Regions from separate parts of the Stenotrophomonas sp. 2201_Sma genome, predicted to be linked through region 2. Evidence: predicted binding sites of a transcription regulator. Region 2 holds the regulator's gene; the other holds the start of a gene.
The links. Region 2 encodes HrcA, which represses chaperone genes, less so after heat shock. Its sites were predicted from a motif close to TTNGCACTCNNNNNNNNNGAGTGCNAA; they were not measured.
Positions count from the first base shown of each region.

Region 1: a site for HrcA is predicted at 2,895-2,921, ahead of rpoH (RNA polymerase sigma factor RpoH). Genes of this name have one in related genera too.

Region 1 is NZ_CM151329.1:4,047,716-4,054,892, reverse strand. It holds gene ftsE (cell division ATP-binding protein FtsE) at 1-144, shown strand, start outside; gene ftsX (permease-like cell division protein FtsX) at 148-1,095, shown strand; gene ACZLIF_RS18650 (response regulator) at 1,103-1,945, shown strand; gene ung (uracil-DNA glycosylase) at 1,942-2,655, shown strand; gene rpoH (RNA polymerase sigma factor RpoH) at 2,933-3,808, shown strand; gene purD (phosphoribosylamine--glycine ligase) at 3,890-5,176, opposite strand; gene purH (bifunctional phosphoribosylaminoimidazolecarboxamide formyltransferase/IMP cyclohydrolase) at 5,238-6,821, opposite strand; gene ACZLIF_RS18625 (CDP-alcohol phosphatidyltransferase family protein) at 7,032-7,177, shown strand, end outside.
Region 2 is NZ_CM151329.1:1,813,488-1,820,664, forward strand. It holds gene fur (ferric iron uptake transcriptional regulator) at 1-198, shown strand, start outside; gene ACZLIF_RS08620 (SGNH/GDSL hydrolase family protein) at 254-1,507, opposite strand; gene ACZLIF_RS08625 (LysR family transcriptional regulator) at 1,605-2,522, shown strand; gene recN (DNA repair protein RecN) at 2,566-4,227, opposite strand; gene hrcA (heat-inducible transcriptional repressor HrcA) at 4,342-5,406, shown strand; gene grpE (nucleotide exchange factor GrpE) at 5,470-5,985, shown strand; gene dnaK (molecular chaperone DnaK) at 6,192-7,177, shown strand, end outside.

The DNA.
Region 1 (7,177 bases), 2.2 Mb from region 2:
TTTGCCGAGCTGCCCGCGCGCGGCACCAGTGTGCTGGTGGTCAGCCACGACCTTCCCCTGCTGCGTCGCATGCGCAAGCGTGTGCTGATTCTCGACCACGGCCGGCTGGTGGACGACATCTCGCCGCAGGATCTGGCGGAGTAACGCATGGCGAAGAACGAAAACAGCGAAGCCGCCGCACCCTCGCGTCTCGGCGTGTGGTTCCAGCACCACGTGCACAGCGTGGTGTTCAGCCTGGGCCGCGCCTGCCGCAAGCCGTGGGCGACCCTGCTGACGGTGATGGTCATGGCGCTGGCGCTGGCACTGCCACTGGGCCTGTCGATCGCGCTGGACAACCTCAAGCATTTCGCCGGCAGCGTGCAGCAGTCGCGCGACATCAATGTCTTCCTCAAGGGCACGGTGGATGGCCCCGGTGCGTTGCGCCTGGCCGGCCAGCTGCGCGACCGCGATGACGTCGGCGAGGTGACCGTGCGCACGCCCGAGCAAGGGCTGCAGGAGCTGCGCGACGCCGGCCTTGGCGAGGCGATCGACGCGCTGAACGACAATCCGCTGCCGTCTCTGCTGGTCATCACCCCGGGGCAGGGCAAGGACGATGCGCGTCTGGCGCGTGCGCTGGAAAGCCTGCCCGAGGCCGATCTGGTGCAGCACGATGCGCTGTGGCGCCAGCGTCTGGATGCGTGGCTGGCGTTCGGCGCGCGGCTGGTACAGGTGCTTTCGGTGCTGCTCGGCGTCGGCGCTGCGCTGGTGGTCGGCAACACCGTACGCCTCGACATCCAGGCACGGCGCGAGGAAATCGGCGTGCTGCAGCTGCTCGGCGCCAGCGATGGCTTCATCCGCCGGCCCTTCCTGTATCTGGGCGCCTGGTACGGGCTGGGCGCCGGCGCGGTGGCGCTGGCCCTGATCGGTGTTGCCGGCGCCGCCCTGCGCGCGCCGCTGGCTGACCTGTCACGCAGCTACGGCAGCCCGTTCGTGCTGCACGGCCTGGACCTGCTGCATGGCAGCCTGGTCCTGCTGGGCACGCTGCTGCTGGGATGGCTGGGCGCGTGGCTGGTCACCGGCCACTTCCTCCGCCAGACCCGCCCGACCGACACCTGAGACCGGCATGCAACCGCAAGCGCTGAAGCACCTTGAAGGGCCCGCTACGCGGGTGATGGTGGTCGACGGTTCCAAACTGGTGCGCAAGCTGATCGCCGACGTGCTGCAGCGTGATCTGCCGGGCGTGGAGGTGATCGGCTGCGACAGCATCGAGGATGCCCAGCAGGCGCTGGCGCAGGGGCCGGTGGATCTGGTCACCACCTCGCTGACCCTGCGTGACGGCGACGGCCTGGCGCTGGCGCGGACGGTCCGCGAAGCTGCCGGCCAGGCGTACGTGCCGGTGATCGTGGTCTCCGGCGATGCGCAGCAGCATCTGGAGCAGCGGCGCTTCACCGAGTACGTCACCGACTATTTCGACAAGGCGCTGGGCCATGAGGCGCTGGCGACCTTCATCCGTGGCTATGTGCAGCCGCAGACCATTCCCGGGGCGACCATCCTCTACATCGAGGACAGCCGGGTGGTGGCGGAGGCGACCAAGCGCATGCTCGAACGCCAGCAGCTCAACGTGCTGCACGTGGTCAGTGCCGAAGAGGCCTTCACCCTGCTCACGGCCGAATCGCTGGGCCGCAGCCGCCACCGCATCGACCTGGTGTTGACCGACGTCACCCTGAAGGGCGAATTGAGCGGACGCGACGTGGTGCAGCGCGTGCGCGTGGATTTCGGCTACGGCAAACGCCGACTGCCGGTGCTGGTGATGACCGGCGACGGCAATCCACACAACCAGACCGGGTTGCTGCAGGCCGGTGCCAATGATCTGGTGCTGAAGCCGATCGAGGAGCGCCTGCTGGTGACCAAGGTGCTGTTCCAGCTGCGCCTGGCCCGCTTGAACGATGGACCCCTGTTGCGATGACCGATGACGTAGTGGACACCCCGACGATCCAGCTGGAACCGAGCTGGAAGCAGCAGGTCGGCGATTACCTGTTGCAGCCGCAGATGCGCGAACTCTCCACCTTCCTGCGCCAGCGCAAGGCGGCCGGCGCGGCGGTGTTCCCGCCGGGGCCGCAGATCTTCGCGGCGTTCGACGCCACGCCGTTCGAGCAGGTGAAAGTGGTGATCCTGGGCCAGGACCCGTACCACGGGCGCGGCCAGGCGCATGGACTGAGCTTCTCGGTGCCCGCCGGCGTTCCGGTGCCGCCATCGCTGCTGAACATCTACAAGGAGATCGAGGGCGACCTGGGCATCTCCCGTCCCGATCACGGCTGCCTGGTGCCGTGGGCGCAGCGCGGCGTGCTGCTGCTCAATGCCGTGCTGACGGTGGAGGAGGGCAAGGCCGGCGCCCACCAGGGCCGCGGCTGGGAAGGCTTCACCGACCACGTGGTGGACGTGCTCAACCGCGAACGCGAAGGCCTGGTGTTCATGCTCTGGGGGGCCTACGCGCAGCAGAAGGGCAAGGTCATCGACACCCGTCGCCATCGCGTGCTGAAGGCACCGCACCCGTCGCCGCTGTCGGCCCATCGTGGCTTCCTCGGCTGCCGGCATTTCTCGATGGCCAACGACTATCTGCAGCGTCGCGGGCAGGCGCCGATCGACTGGTCGCTGCCGCCGCGCGCGGCGCTTTGACCTCCACAGGCGGCCGGGCCTGAACACCGGGCAACGTTTCCTGGCCTGAATGGGCCTCCGGAGCGGCCCGTTCAGCTCCGTTTGACCGGAATCGGCGGGTTTCTGCTGGGTAATTGCTTGAATTCCAAGGGATTGTGAATCCCGAAAAGCGCGCTCGCCACTGTCATCAAATCGCGCTACGGTAGGGCTCTGTTTGGGACCAGTGTTGCATCAATAGGATGCTGGAACTTTTTCCTCCTTTAGCAGTCCAAATCCCGGACTGCTAAGATGGGTGCCTATGAGCCAGAACACCTCTACTGCCCTTGTGGCAAACAATCTCCCGATTCCCAGTGCGCTCGGTTCGCTGGACGCCTACATCGGTGCCGTGCACCAGATCCCGGTGCTGTCGGTCGATGACGAACAGGACCTGGCCCGTCGCTTCCGCGACGGCAACGATCTGGACGCTGCCCGTGAGCTGGTGCATTCGCACCTGCGCTTCGTGGTGCACGTGGCCCGCGGCTACAACGGCTACGGCCTCGCCCTGGGCGACCTGATCCAGGAAGGCAACATCGGCCTGATGAAGGCGGTCAAGCGCTTCGACCCGGACATGGGCGTGCGCCTGGTGTCCTTCGCCGTGCACTGGATCCGTGCCGAGATGCACGAGTTCATCCTGAAGAACTGGCGCATCGTCAAGGTCGCCACCACCAAGGCGCAGCGCAAGCTGTTCTTCAACCTGCGCAAGTCGAAGACGCGCCTGGGCTGGATGAACGCCGCGGAAGTCAGCGCGGTGGCCAAGGATCTGAACGTGTCCGAGCGCGAGGTCATGGAAATGGAGTCGCGCCTGTCCGGTCGCGATATCGGTTTCGATGCGCCCAGCGACGAGGATGATGATCATGCGCCGCCGTCGCCGGCCGCATACCTGGTGGCCAACGATGAAGATCCGTCGATGGCCTACGAGCGTGCCGACAGCGAGGACAACCAGCTGCAGCTGCTGCGCGAAGGCATGGCCGAACTGGATGCGCGTTCGCGTGACATCATCCGCCGCCGTTGGCTGGATGCGGACAGCAAGGTGACGCTGCAGGAACTGGCAGACAAGTACGGTGTGTCGGCCGAACGCATCCGCCAGGTCGAGGCGAATGCCCTGAAGAAGATGAAGGCGCTGTTCACCGCGTGATGTGACATCACAGGTATCCAACAGAAAACCCGGCATTGCCGGGTTTTTTGTTGGGCCTGCCAGGCAGCAGTCCGCTGCCTTTTACGCGTGCTCACGCGCGATCGCGCGCCAGCCGATGTCGTTGCGGTGGAATTCGTTGGCCCAGCTGACCTTGGCCACACCGGCGTAGGCATTGGCCTGCGCATCACGCACGCTGTCACCCAGCGCCGCCACACACAGCACGCGGCCGCCGGCACTGACCACCCGGCCCTGCGCGTCCAGTGCAGTACCTGCATGGAAGACCTTGGCGCTGGCCGGCACCTCATCCAGGCCGGAAATCACATCGCCGGTGACTGGCGATTCCGGGTAGGGTTTCGCGGCCAGCACCACACCCAGCGATGGGCGCGCATCCCACTGTGCCTGCACCTGGTCCAGGCAGCCATCAATGGCGGCTTCCACCAGCTCGACCAGATCCGACTGCAGGCGCAGCATCACCGGCTGGGTTTCCGGGTCACCGAAGCGCACGTTGAACTCGATCACCTTCGGTGCGCCGCTGGCATCGATCATCAGGCCGGCGTAAAGGAAGCCGGTGAACGGAATGCCGTCGGCGATCATGCCCTGCACGGTCGGGTTCACCACCTCGCGCATCACCCGCGCGTGCACCTCCGGCGTGACCACCGGGGCCGGTGAGTACGCGCCCATGCCGCCGGTGTTCGGCCCGGTATCACCGTCGCCGACTCGCTTGTGATCCTGCGAGGTGGCCATCGGCAGCGCATGCACGCCATCGACCATCGAAATGAAGCTGGCTTCCTCGCCGTCGAGGAATTCCTCGATCACCACGCGTGCGCCGGCGTCACCGAATGCGTTGCCGGAGAGCATGTCGCGCACCGCATCCTCGGCCTCGGCCAGGGTCATTGCAACGATCACCCCCTTGCCGGCGGCCAGGCCATCGGCCTTCACCACGATCGGCGCACCCTTCTCGCGGATGTAGGCCAGTGCCGCCTCCACGTCGGTGTGCACGGCGTAGAACGCGGTCGGGATGTTGTGCCGGGCCAGGAAGTCCTTGGCGTAGGCTTTGCTGCCTTCCAGCTGGGCAGCGGCGGCGGTTGGCCCGAAGATGCGCAGGCCGGCGGCACGGAACCGATCAACGACGCCTGCCACCAGCGGCACTTCCGGGCCGACCACGGTGAGTTCAACACCTTCGGCCTGGGCCAGGGCCAGCAGGCCATCGATGTCGGTGACCTTCACCGCCACGTTGCGGCACTTGTCTTCGGTGGCGGTGCCGGCGTTGCCGGGTGCCACGAGTACCTCATCGACGCGGGAGGACTGGGCCAGCTTCCATGCCAGGGCGTGTTCGCGGCCGCCGGAGCCGATGACGAGGATCTTCATGGGACAGGGTTCTCGTAAGCAGAAGAGAAAAGCCGGGCAGGGCCCGGCTTGGTGATGCGGATCAGTGCCGGAAGTGGCGCACGCCGGTGAACACCATGGCCAGGCCATGCTCGTCGGCGGCGGCGATCACCTCGGCGTCGCGCATCGAGCCGCCCGGCTGGATGACCGCCTTGATGCCGGCGGCGGCGGCGGCATCGATACCGTCGCGGAACGGGAAGAACGCATCAGACGCCATCACCGACCCTTCAACCACCAGGTTCGCGTCGGCCGCCTTGATGCCGGCGATGCGCGCCGAATACACGCGGCTCATCTGGCCGGCACCGACGCCGATGGTGCGGTTGTCCTTGGCGTACACAATCGCGTTGGACTTCACGAACTTGGCGACCTTCCAGGCGAACAGCAGGTCGGTGAACTGCTTGTCGGTCGGTACCAGCCTGCTGACCACCTTCAGTTCGTCACGGGTCATGCCGCGGTTGTCCGAGGACTGCAGAAGCAGGCCCGAGCCGACACGCTTGCTGTCGAAGTTGTTCAGGCCATCGCCATGCGGAATGCGCAGCACGCGCACGTTGGCCTTCTTCTGCGCGTATTCCAGCGCCGCCGGCTCGTAGTCCGGTGCGATCAGCACTTCCACGAACTGACGGTCCAGGATGACCTGTGCGGTGGCGGCGTCCAGCGGCTTGTTGAAGGCGATGATGCCGCCGAAGGCACTGGTCGGGTCGGTGGCGTAGGCCAGCTCGTAGGCATCGCCGTTGCCGGCACCCACCGCCACGCCGCACGGGTTGGCGTGCTTGACGATGACACAGGCCGGCGCATCGAACTGGCGCACGCATTCCCAGGCGGCATCGGCATCGGCCAGGTTGTTGTAGCTCAGTTCCTTGCCCTGCAGCTGCTGGAAGGTGGCCAGGGTGCCCGGCACCGGGTACAGGTCGCGGTAGAACGCGCCGCTCTGGTGGGGGTTCTCGCCGTAGCGCAGGTCCATCACCTTGACGAAGGTGGAGTTCATCTGCGCCGGGTACTCGGCACGCACCGGCACGGCGGCGTCGGTGGCGGTGACCGCTGACAGGTAGTTGCTGATCGCCGCATCGTACTGGGCGACGCGGTTGAACGCGGCGACCGAGAAGGCGAAGCGGGTGGCCGCCGGCAGCTGGCCATCATGGGTGTCCAGGGCGCCCAGCAGCTCGGCGTACTGTGACGGGTCGGTGGCCACGGCCACGCGGGCGAAGTTCTTGGCCGCCGAGCGCAGCATGGCCGGGCCGCCGATGTCGATGTTCTCCACCGCGTCGGCCAGGGTGCAGTCGGCCTTGGCGGTGACCGATTCGAACGGGTACAGGTTCAGTACCAGCAGGTCGATGGCGCCGATGCCGTGTTCGGCCATCACCGCGTCATCCAGACCCGAGCGGCCCAGCAGGCCGCCGTGCACCATCGGGTGCAGGGTCTTGACCCGCCCGTCCATCATTTCCGGGAAACCGGTGACCTCGGCGACGTCCTTCACGGCCAGGCCCGCATCACGGATCGCCTTGGCGGTGCCGCCGGTGGACAGCAGCTCGACGCCGCGGGCGGCCAGAGCGGTGGCCAGCTCGACCAGGCCGGTCTTGTCGGAAACGGAGAGGAGGGCCCGACGGACGGGCAACAGATCAGCAGTCATGGGACAGGGCAATCGGCAGCGGAGCGGGGCCGATATTGTAGGCGGTGGGGGCCGACGGCGGGCGGCGGCGGCAAAATTGACCGGCCCCAACGGCCCTGCGGCCGCCTTCGGTATGCCCTGGCCGGCGCCGCGCCGCGGACATTTCGACGGAGGTGCGCTCCCGATCGGGTAGGCTGTGCCGGAACTGCCAGGGAGCTGCGGGTTCGGATCGTGTCGATCTATGCATTGAAAGGACGTTTCCAGGACCTGCTGCGTCCGGCCGTAAGCGGCCTGCATCGCGCGGGGATCACCGCCAATGTGGTGACCGTGGCCGCTGCCGTGGTCTCGCTGCTGGTCGCCGTCGTGGTCTGGTGCTG
Region 2 (7,177 bases):
AATTTCGAAGGCGGCCAGGCCGTCTATGAACTGGACCGCGGCGGCCATCACGATCACATGGTCGATGTGGACAGCGGCAAGATCATCGAGTTCGAAAGTACCGAGATCGAGGAACTGCAGCGCAAGATCGCGGCCGATCACGGCTATGAGCTGGAAGAACACTCGCTGGTGCTGTACGTGCGCAAGAAGCGCAGATAGGCCCCCCCTGCGTGCCGGTTGCGACGAGACCCCGGGCTGGCCCCGGGGTTTTTCGTCAGCGCGGCGGAGTGACCGCCGGGTGCGATGGCGGCATCAGCATCCGCAGATCCACGGCCTCGGCCATGGCCCGGTTGCCGGCATCGCCCGGATGCAGATGGTCGCCTGAATCGTAGGCGGCGGCCATCCGTGAGGGATCGGCGGGGTCGCGCAGCACTGCATCCAGGTCGATCACCGCATCGAATGGGCTGTCCTGCCGCAGCCAGGCATTGAGCTGCTGGCGCAGTGCGTCCTTATCCGGCTGGTAGTAGTCGTCCAGCGGGGTGCCGGGCAGGGCGCCGGCGAACGGCGGCAGGGTTGCGCCGACAATGCGCAGTCCATGGCGATGGGCCTGTCCGGCCAGGCTGCGATAGCCGGCCTGCAGTTCGGCGAGCCCGGGCCGGTCCTGGCCGCGCGCGAACGCTGTGCCCGGCCAGCTGATGTCGTTGATGCCGATCAGCACGATCACACTGGCGACACCAGGCTGGTCGAGGACATCGCGCGGGAAGCGGGCCAGGGCGGATTCCCCCATGCCGTCGCGCAGCAGGCGTCCGCCGGAGATGCCGGCGTTGACCACTGCGATTCCCTGCGGTGCCAGCCGTGCGGCGAGATGGTCGGTCCAGCGCTGGTCCTGGTCGAGGCTGGCCGTTGCGCCATCGGTGATCGAGTCGCCGATCACCACCACGCTGCGCGCGCGGGCTGCGGTTTCGACGTCGATGCCGGACAGCAGCAGGCGGGCCGTGGTGCTGCGGGCCCCGTCCAGGTCCGCAGCCAGGCTCTGGTCACCCGGCGCGATCCAACTGGTCTGCCGGCCCTCCCAGTGGAACGTCCGCAGCGGCGTGGGCTGTGGCAGATGGATGCTGACCTGCAGCGACTGCAGGTTGCGCGTGGGCAGTGGCAGCGCGTCGCTGAGCCGGTCCTGGCCAGGCGCGATCAGCACGCCGGGCTGGCCATCGAAGGTCAGCGCCTGCGGCACCTCGCCCGGATGTGCCGCCAGGGTGGCCCGGCCCACCCGCAGTGGCTGTGTCCCGTAGGCGTTGCTCAAGCGGACACGCAGGCGCGAGCCGCCCAGGCTGATGCGGACGGTCTGGCGGAAGGTCTGGTCGGCCAGCTCTGCGGGGATCAGCGTCGGAAACAGGAAGTCTGCCTGCCAAACCGGTTGTGGACTGGCTTGCCAGCTGGCCACCCAGTGCCGGGGAGGGGCGGCCGTGGCGCTGGCTGCTGCGGACAGGGTGAGCAGGGCAGCGGTGGTCAACGTGCTCAGGCGGTTCATCGGAAGGGTCCGTCGGAAGGAGGGGCCATGGTGTCCCTGCCGCTTTCTGTGAACTAGACTGCGCCTGGATAATCATCTGTGAACTGGATTCATCACCATGCCGCGACCCGACATCAATCGCTCCGGCGAGCTGGAAGTGTTCGTGAGGGTGATCGAAACCGGCGGATTCTCCGCGGCGGCCCGCAGCCTGGACATGACGCCCTCGGCGGTCAGCAAGCTGGTGGCGCGGCTGGAGCAGCGGCTGGGCACGCGCCTGCTGCAGCGATCCACCCGCCAGCTGCAGCTGACCCCGGAGGGCTGCGCCTTCTACGAGCGCGGGCTGCGCGTGCTTGCTGACCTGGAAGAGGCCGAGCGCTGTGCGAGCGCGCATGCCGAACCGCGCGGGCGGCTGCGGGTGAATGCCAACGTGCCCTTCGGCCAGCATTTCCTGCTGCCATTGCTGCCCATGTTCCTGCAGCAGCACCCGCAGGTGGGGGTGGACCTGACCCTGACCGATGAAGTGATCGATCTGCTCGAGCAGCGCACCGATGTGGCCGTGCGGGCCGGTCCGCTGAAGAGTTCCAGCCTAGTGGCACGACGGTTGGGGGCGACGCGGATGATGATCGTGGCCTCACCCGGCTATGCGCAGCGACACGGTCTGCCTGGCAACGTCGACGACCTGCAGACGCACAACCGGCTGGACATCGGCCATGCGCGGGCGATGCAGGGGTGGCCGCTGCTGCAGGGCGGCCAGGTGCTGCGCGTGCCCACCAGCGGCAATGCGCGCGCCAGCAACGGCGATGCCCTGCGGCAGCTGGTGCTGGGGGGGCTCGGGCTGGCCCGGCTGGCCGCGTTCCAGGTCAGGGACGACATAGCGGCCGGGCGGCTGCTGCCGGTGCTGGAAGAGGCCAATCCCGGCGATCTGGAAGAGGTGCACGCGGTATTCCTGGGGCAGAGGGGCTATCTGCCGCTGCGGGTGCGTGCGTTCCTGGATTTCCTGGTGGAAAAGGTGGATCTGGCGCGGCCGCTGGGGTGAACCTGCGGTGGGACGGACCGGGCGTCGCTCGGCGCCGCCGGCGTCAGACCTGCAGCAGCTTGCGGGCGGCGGCGCGCGCTTCCTTGCTCACTTCGACGCCACCGAGCATGCGTGCCAGTTCTTCCTCGCGTGCCTTGAGGTCCAGCTTCTCCACCGCACTCTGGGTCATGCCTTCCACCGGTGCCTTGCTGACCCGGTAGTGGGCATGGCCCTTGGACGCGACCTGCGGCAGGTGGGTCACGCACAGCACCTGGCGCTTCTCGCCAAGGGCGCGCAGTTTCTGGCCGACGATGTCGGCCACCGCGCCACCGATGCCCGAGTCGACTTCGTCGAACACCATGGTCGGCACGGCGTCCAGGTCGAGCGCGGCCACTTCGATTGCCAGCGAGATGCGCGACAGTTCGCCACCCGAGGCCACCTTGCGCAGGGCGCGTGGTGGTTGACCGGCATTGGCCGCGACCAGGAACTCCACGCGTTCGGCGCCCTGCGGGTCGGGCTTGCCGCCGTCCTGGGGTTCCAGCTCGATCAGGAACTGGCCACCGCCCATGCCCAGCTCGGCAATGATGCCGGTGGTGGTGGTCGACAGCGCGGCCGCCGCACTGCGCCGGCTTGCGGTCAGTGCTTCGGCCTGCACCCGCCAGGCGGCCGCGGCCTTGTCGATCTCGCCGGCCAGGCGCTGCAGCCGTTCGTCGGCGCCGCGCAGCTGCTCCACTTCGGCATGCATGCGCTCGCGCTGCGCGCCCAGTTCGTCCATCGGCACGCGATGCTTGCGCGCAAGGTCGTGCAGGCGGCCGAGACGGCGCTCGTTCTCCTCGAACTGCTCGGGGTCGGCATCCAGGTCGTCGTGCACGCGGTCGAGCAGGGACAGGGCTTCATGCAGCTGGATCGATGCGTTTTCGATCAGGCTGTCCACCTCGCCCAGGCGCGGGTCGTGTTCGATCAGCCGGGCCAGTTCGTGCCGCACCTGCTGCAGCTGATCCAGCGCCGAGCTGCCCTCGTCGCCGTTGAGCTGGTTGCTGGCGGCCTGGCAGGCGGTCAGCAGCGCGCTGGCATGGGCCTGGCGCCGATGGCTGGCGCCCAGCGCGAGGATCGATTCGGGCTCCAGATCCTCACGGTCCAGTTCGCGCAGCTGATGCTCGAGGAAACCGATACGGTCACTGACGTCACCCTGTTGCGACAGCGCCAGGGATTCATCGACCAGTGCCTGCCAGGCGGCTGCGGCGCGGCGGACCTGACGGCGCTCTTCCTCGTTGCCGGCATAGGCATCGAGCAGGGCCAGCTGGGAAGGACGCGCCAGCAGGGCCTGCTGTTCATGCTGGCCGTGGATTTCCACCAGCAGCGCGGCCAGTTCGCCCAGCTGGGCGAGGGTGACCGGGCGGCCGTTGATCCAGGCCCGCGAACCGCCGTCGGCGCGGATCACGCGGCGCAGCTGGCACTGGTCCTCATCGTCCAGCTCGTTGTCGGCCAGCCACTGGCGTGCGGCCTGCAGATGCTCCAGCGCGAACTCGGCCGACAGCTCGGCACGGGCGGCACCGTGGCGGACCACGCCACTGTCGGCGCGCAGGCCGGACAGGAAGCCCAGCGCGTCGACCATCAGCGACTTGCCGGCGCCGGTCTCGCCTGAAACCACGGTCATGCCAGGCCCGAATTCAAGTTCGGTAGCGCGGACGACGGCGAAATCCTTGATCGATAGGTGTCTGAGCATGGGTCTGGGGGTATCTGAGCCGCGCAACGCTAGCACGCGCACGCGGGCGGTCCAATGGCTTGCCAAGGTGATCCGGCGCCATTATCTAGTCTCCGTGTCTCACAGGTTGATTCCATGCACGGTTCCGCCGACCAACTCGCCCCGCGCGCGCGCCATCTGCTGCGCACGCTGATCGCGCGCCACATCCAGGATGGTGAGCCCGTGGGCTCGCAGACGCTGGCGCGCGTGGCCGGGCTGGAAGTCAGCCCGGCCACCATCCGCAACATCCTCGGCGACCTGGAGGACCTGGGCCTGCTGGCGTCGCCGCATACCTCCGCCGGGCGGATCCCGACCGCGCATGGCTACCGGGTGTTTGTCGACAGCCTGCTGCAGATGCAGCCGCCGGGCGAGGGCGAGCTGGCCCGCTTGCGCCAGGAACTGGCCGGTGGCGGCAGCACCCAGGCCCTGCTCGGCAGTGCCTCCGAGCTGCTGTCGGCGATGAGCCACTTCGTCGGCGTGGTCAGCGCGCCGCGGCGCGAGCAGTTCGCCTTCCGCCAGATCGATTTCGTGGCGCTGGACGGCCGCCGGGTGCTGGCGATCCTGGTGTTCGCCGACAACGAGGTCCAGAACCGGGTGATCGAAACCCGCCAGGACTTCGCCCCGGGCCAGCTGGAGCAGGTCGCCAATTACCTCAACGCCCATTTCGCCGGGCTGCCGCTGGCGGAGATCCGGGCGCGCCTGCTGCTGGAGCTGCGCGATGCCCGCTCCGAGCTGGAGCAGCTGCTGGCGCACAGCATCGAACTGGCCGAGCAGGCCCTGCAGCCCGCGGCCGACGACATGCTGGTGGCGGGCCAGACCCGCCTGATGGGGGTCCAGGACCTGTCCGACCTGGAGCGCCTGCGTGAACTGTTCGAGCTGTTTTCCAGCAAGCGCGAGATCCTGCAGCTGCTGGAGCGGACCATCCAGGCCCCGGGCGTGCGCATCTTCATCGGCGAAGAGACCGGGATGATGCCGCTGCAGGGCGTTTCGCTGGTGACCGCCCCGTATGCGGCCAACGGGCAGGTGCTGGGCGTGCTGGGGGTGATCGGGCCGAAGCGGATGGCCTACGACCGCATGATCCCGCTGGTACAGGCCACCGCCGACGTGCTGGGGGCGGCCTTTTCACCGACCGGACGCGGATCCGGTGCCGCGGACGCTTGAAACGCAGCATCCCGCCCACACTAGGGTGGATGGAGGCGGGGAGTGACCGCCAGGGACCCAGACATGAACCACGAACATCCAGATTTCGAATCCCAGCAGAGCGCCGCCGACGCGGCCGCCGCAGCAGGCGTCAATGACGAAGTGGAGCGACTGCGCGCGGAAGTCGAGCAGGTCAGGGCCGATGCGCTGCGTGAGCGCGCCGACCTGGAGAACCAGCGCAAGCGCGTGGCCCGCGACATCGAGCAGGCCCGCAAGTTCGCCAACGAGAAGCTGCTGGGCGAACTGCTGCCCGTGTTCGACAGCCTGGATGCCGGCCTGAAGGCCGCCGGCGACGACCCGCACCCGCTGCGCGAGGGCCTGGAGCTGACCTACAAGCAGTTGCTGAAGGTCGCCGCCGACAACGGCCTGGTCCTGATTGACCCGACCGGCCAGCCGTTCAACCCGGAGCACCACCAGGCGATCAGCCAGGTGCCGGCCCCGGACGCCGCCCCGGGCAGCGTGGTGACCGTGTTCCAGAAGGGCTATCTGCTCAACGAGCGCCTGCTGCGGCCGGCGCTGGTGGTGGTGGCCGCCGACTGAGCGGTCGATCCGGGAGCGGCCGCCGGGCATGGCCCGGCGCTACCCCCGGATCGTCATCGCCGGGCCATGCCCGGCGAACCTTGAACGGCTGAACACAGCGTTCGGGAGATGGCTTGAATGTTCCACGAGCCTCCCCCACATCCCATTCATCCACCGGCCGAGCGGCCGGACTGACATCCACACAGCATTTCTCAGGAGTCTCCCCCATGGGCAAGATCATTGGTATCGACCTCGGCACCACCAACTCGTGCGTGGCGATCATGGACGGCGGCAAGGCCCGCGTCATCGAGAATTCGGAAGGCGATCGCACCACCCCGTCGATCGTCGCCTACACCAAGGACGGCGAAGTCCTGGTCGGTGCCTCGGCCAAGCGCCAGGCGGTGACCAACCCGAAGAACACCTTCTACGCGGTGAAGCGCCTGATCGGCCGCAAGTTCACCGACGCCGAGGTGCAGAAGGACATCGCCCACGTCCCGTACAGCATCCTCGCCCATGACAATGGTGATGCGTGGGTGGCCACCAGCGACGCCAAGAAGATGGCGCCGCAGGAAATCTCGGCCAAGGTACTGGAGAAGATGAAGAAGACCGCCGAGGACTTCCTCGGTGAGAAGGTCACCGAAGCGGTCATCACCGTGCCGGCCTACTTCAACGACAGCCAGCGCCAGGCCACCAAGGATGCTGGCCGCATCGCGGGCCTGGACGTCAAGCGCATCATCAACGAGCCGACCGCGGCCGCGCTGGCCTATGGCCTGGACAAGGGCGACAACAAGGATCGCAAGATCGTTGTGTACGACCTGGGCGGCGGTACCTTCGACGTCTCGGTGATCGAGATCGCCAACGTCGACGGCGAGAAGCAGTTCGAAGTGCTGGCCACCAACGGCGACACCTTCCTGGGTGGCGAAGACTTCGACAACCGCGTCATCGAGTACCTGGTGGAAGAATTCAACAAGGACCAGGGCATCGACCTGCGCAAGGATCCGCTGGCCCTGCAGCGCCTGAAGGACGCTGCCGAGCGTGCCAAGATCGAGCTGTCCAGCGCCCAGCAGACCGAAGTGAATCTGCCGTACGTCACCGCTGACGCGTCGGGTCCGAAGCACCTGAACATCAAGCTGACCCGCGCCAAGCTGGAAGCGCTGGTGGAAGACCTGATCAAGAAGTCGATCGAGCCGTGCCGCGTCGCCCTGAACGATGC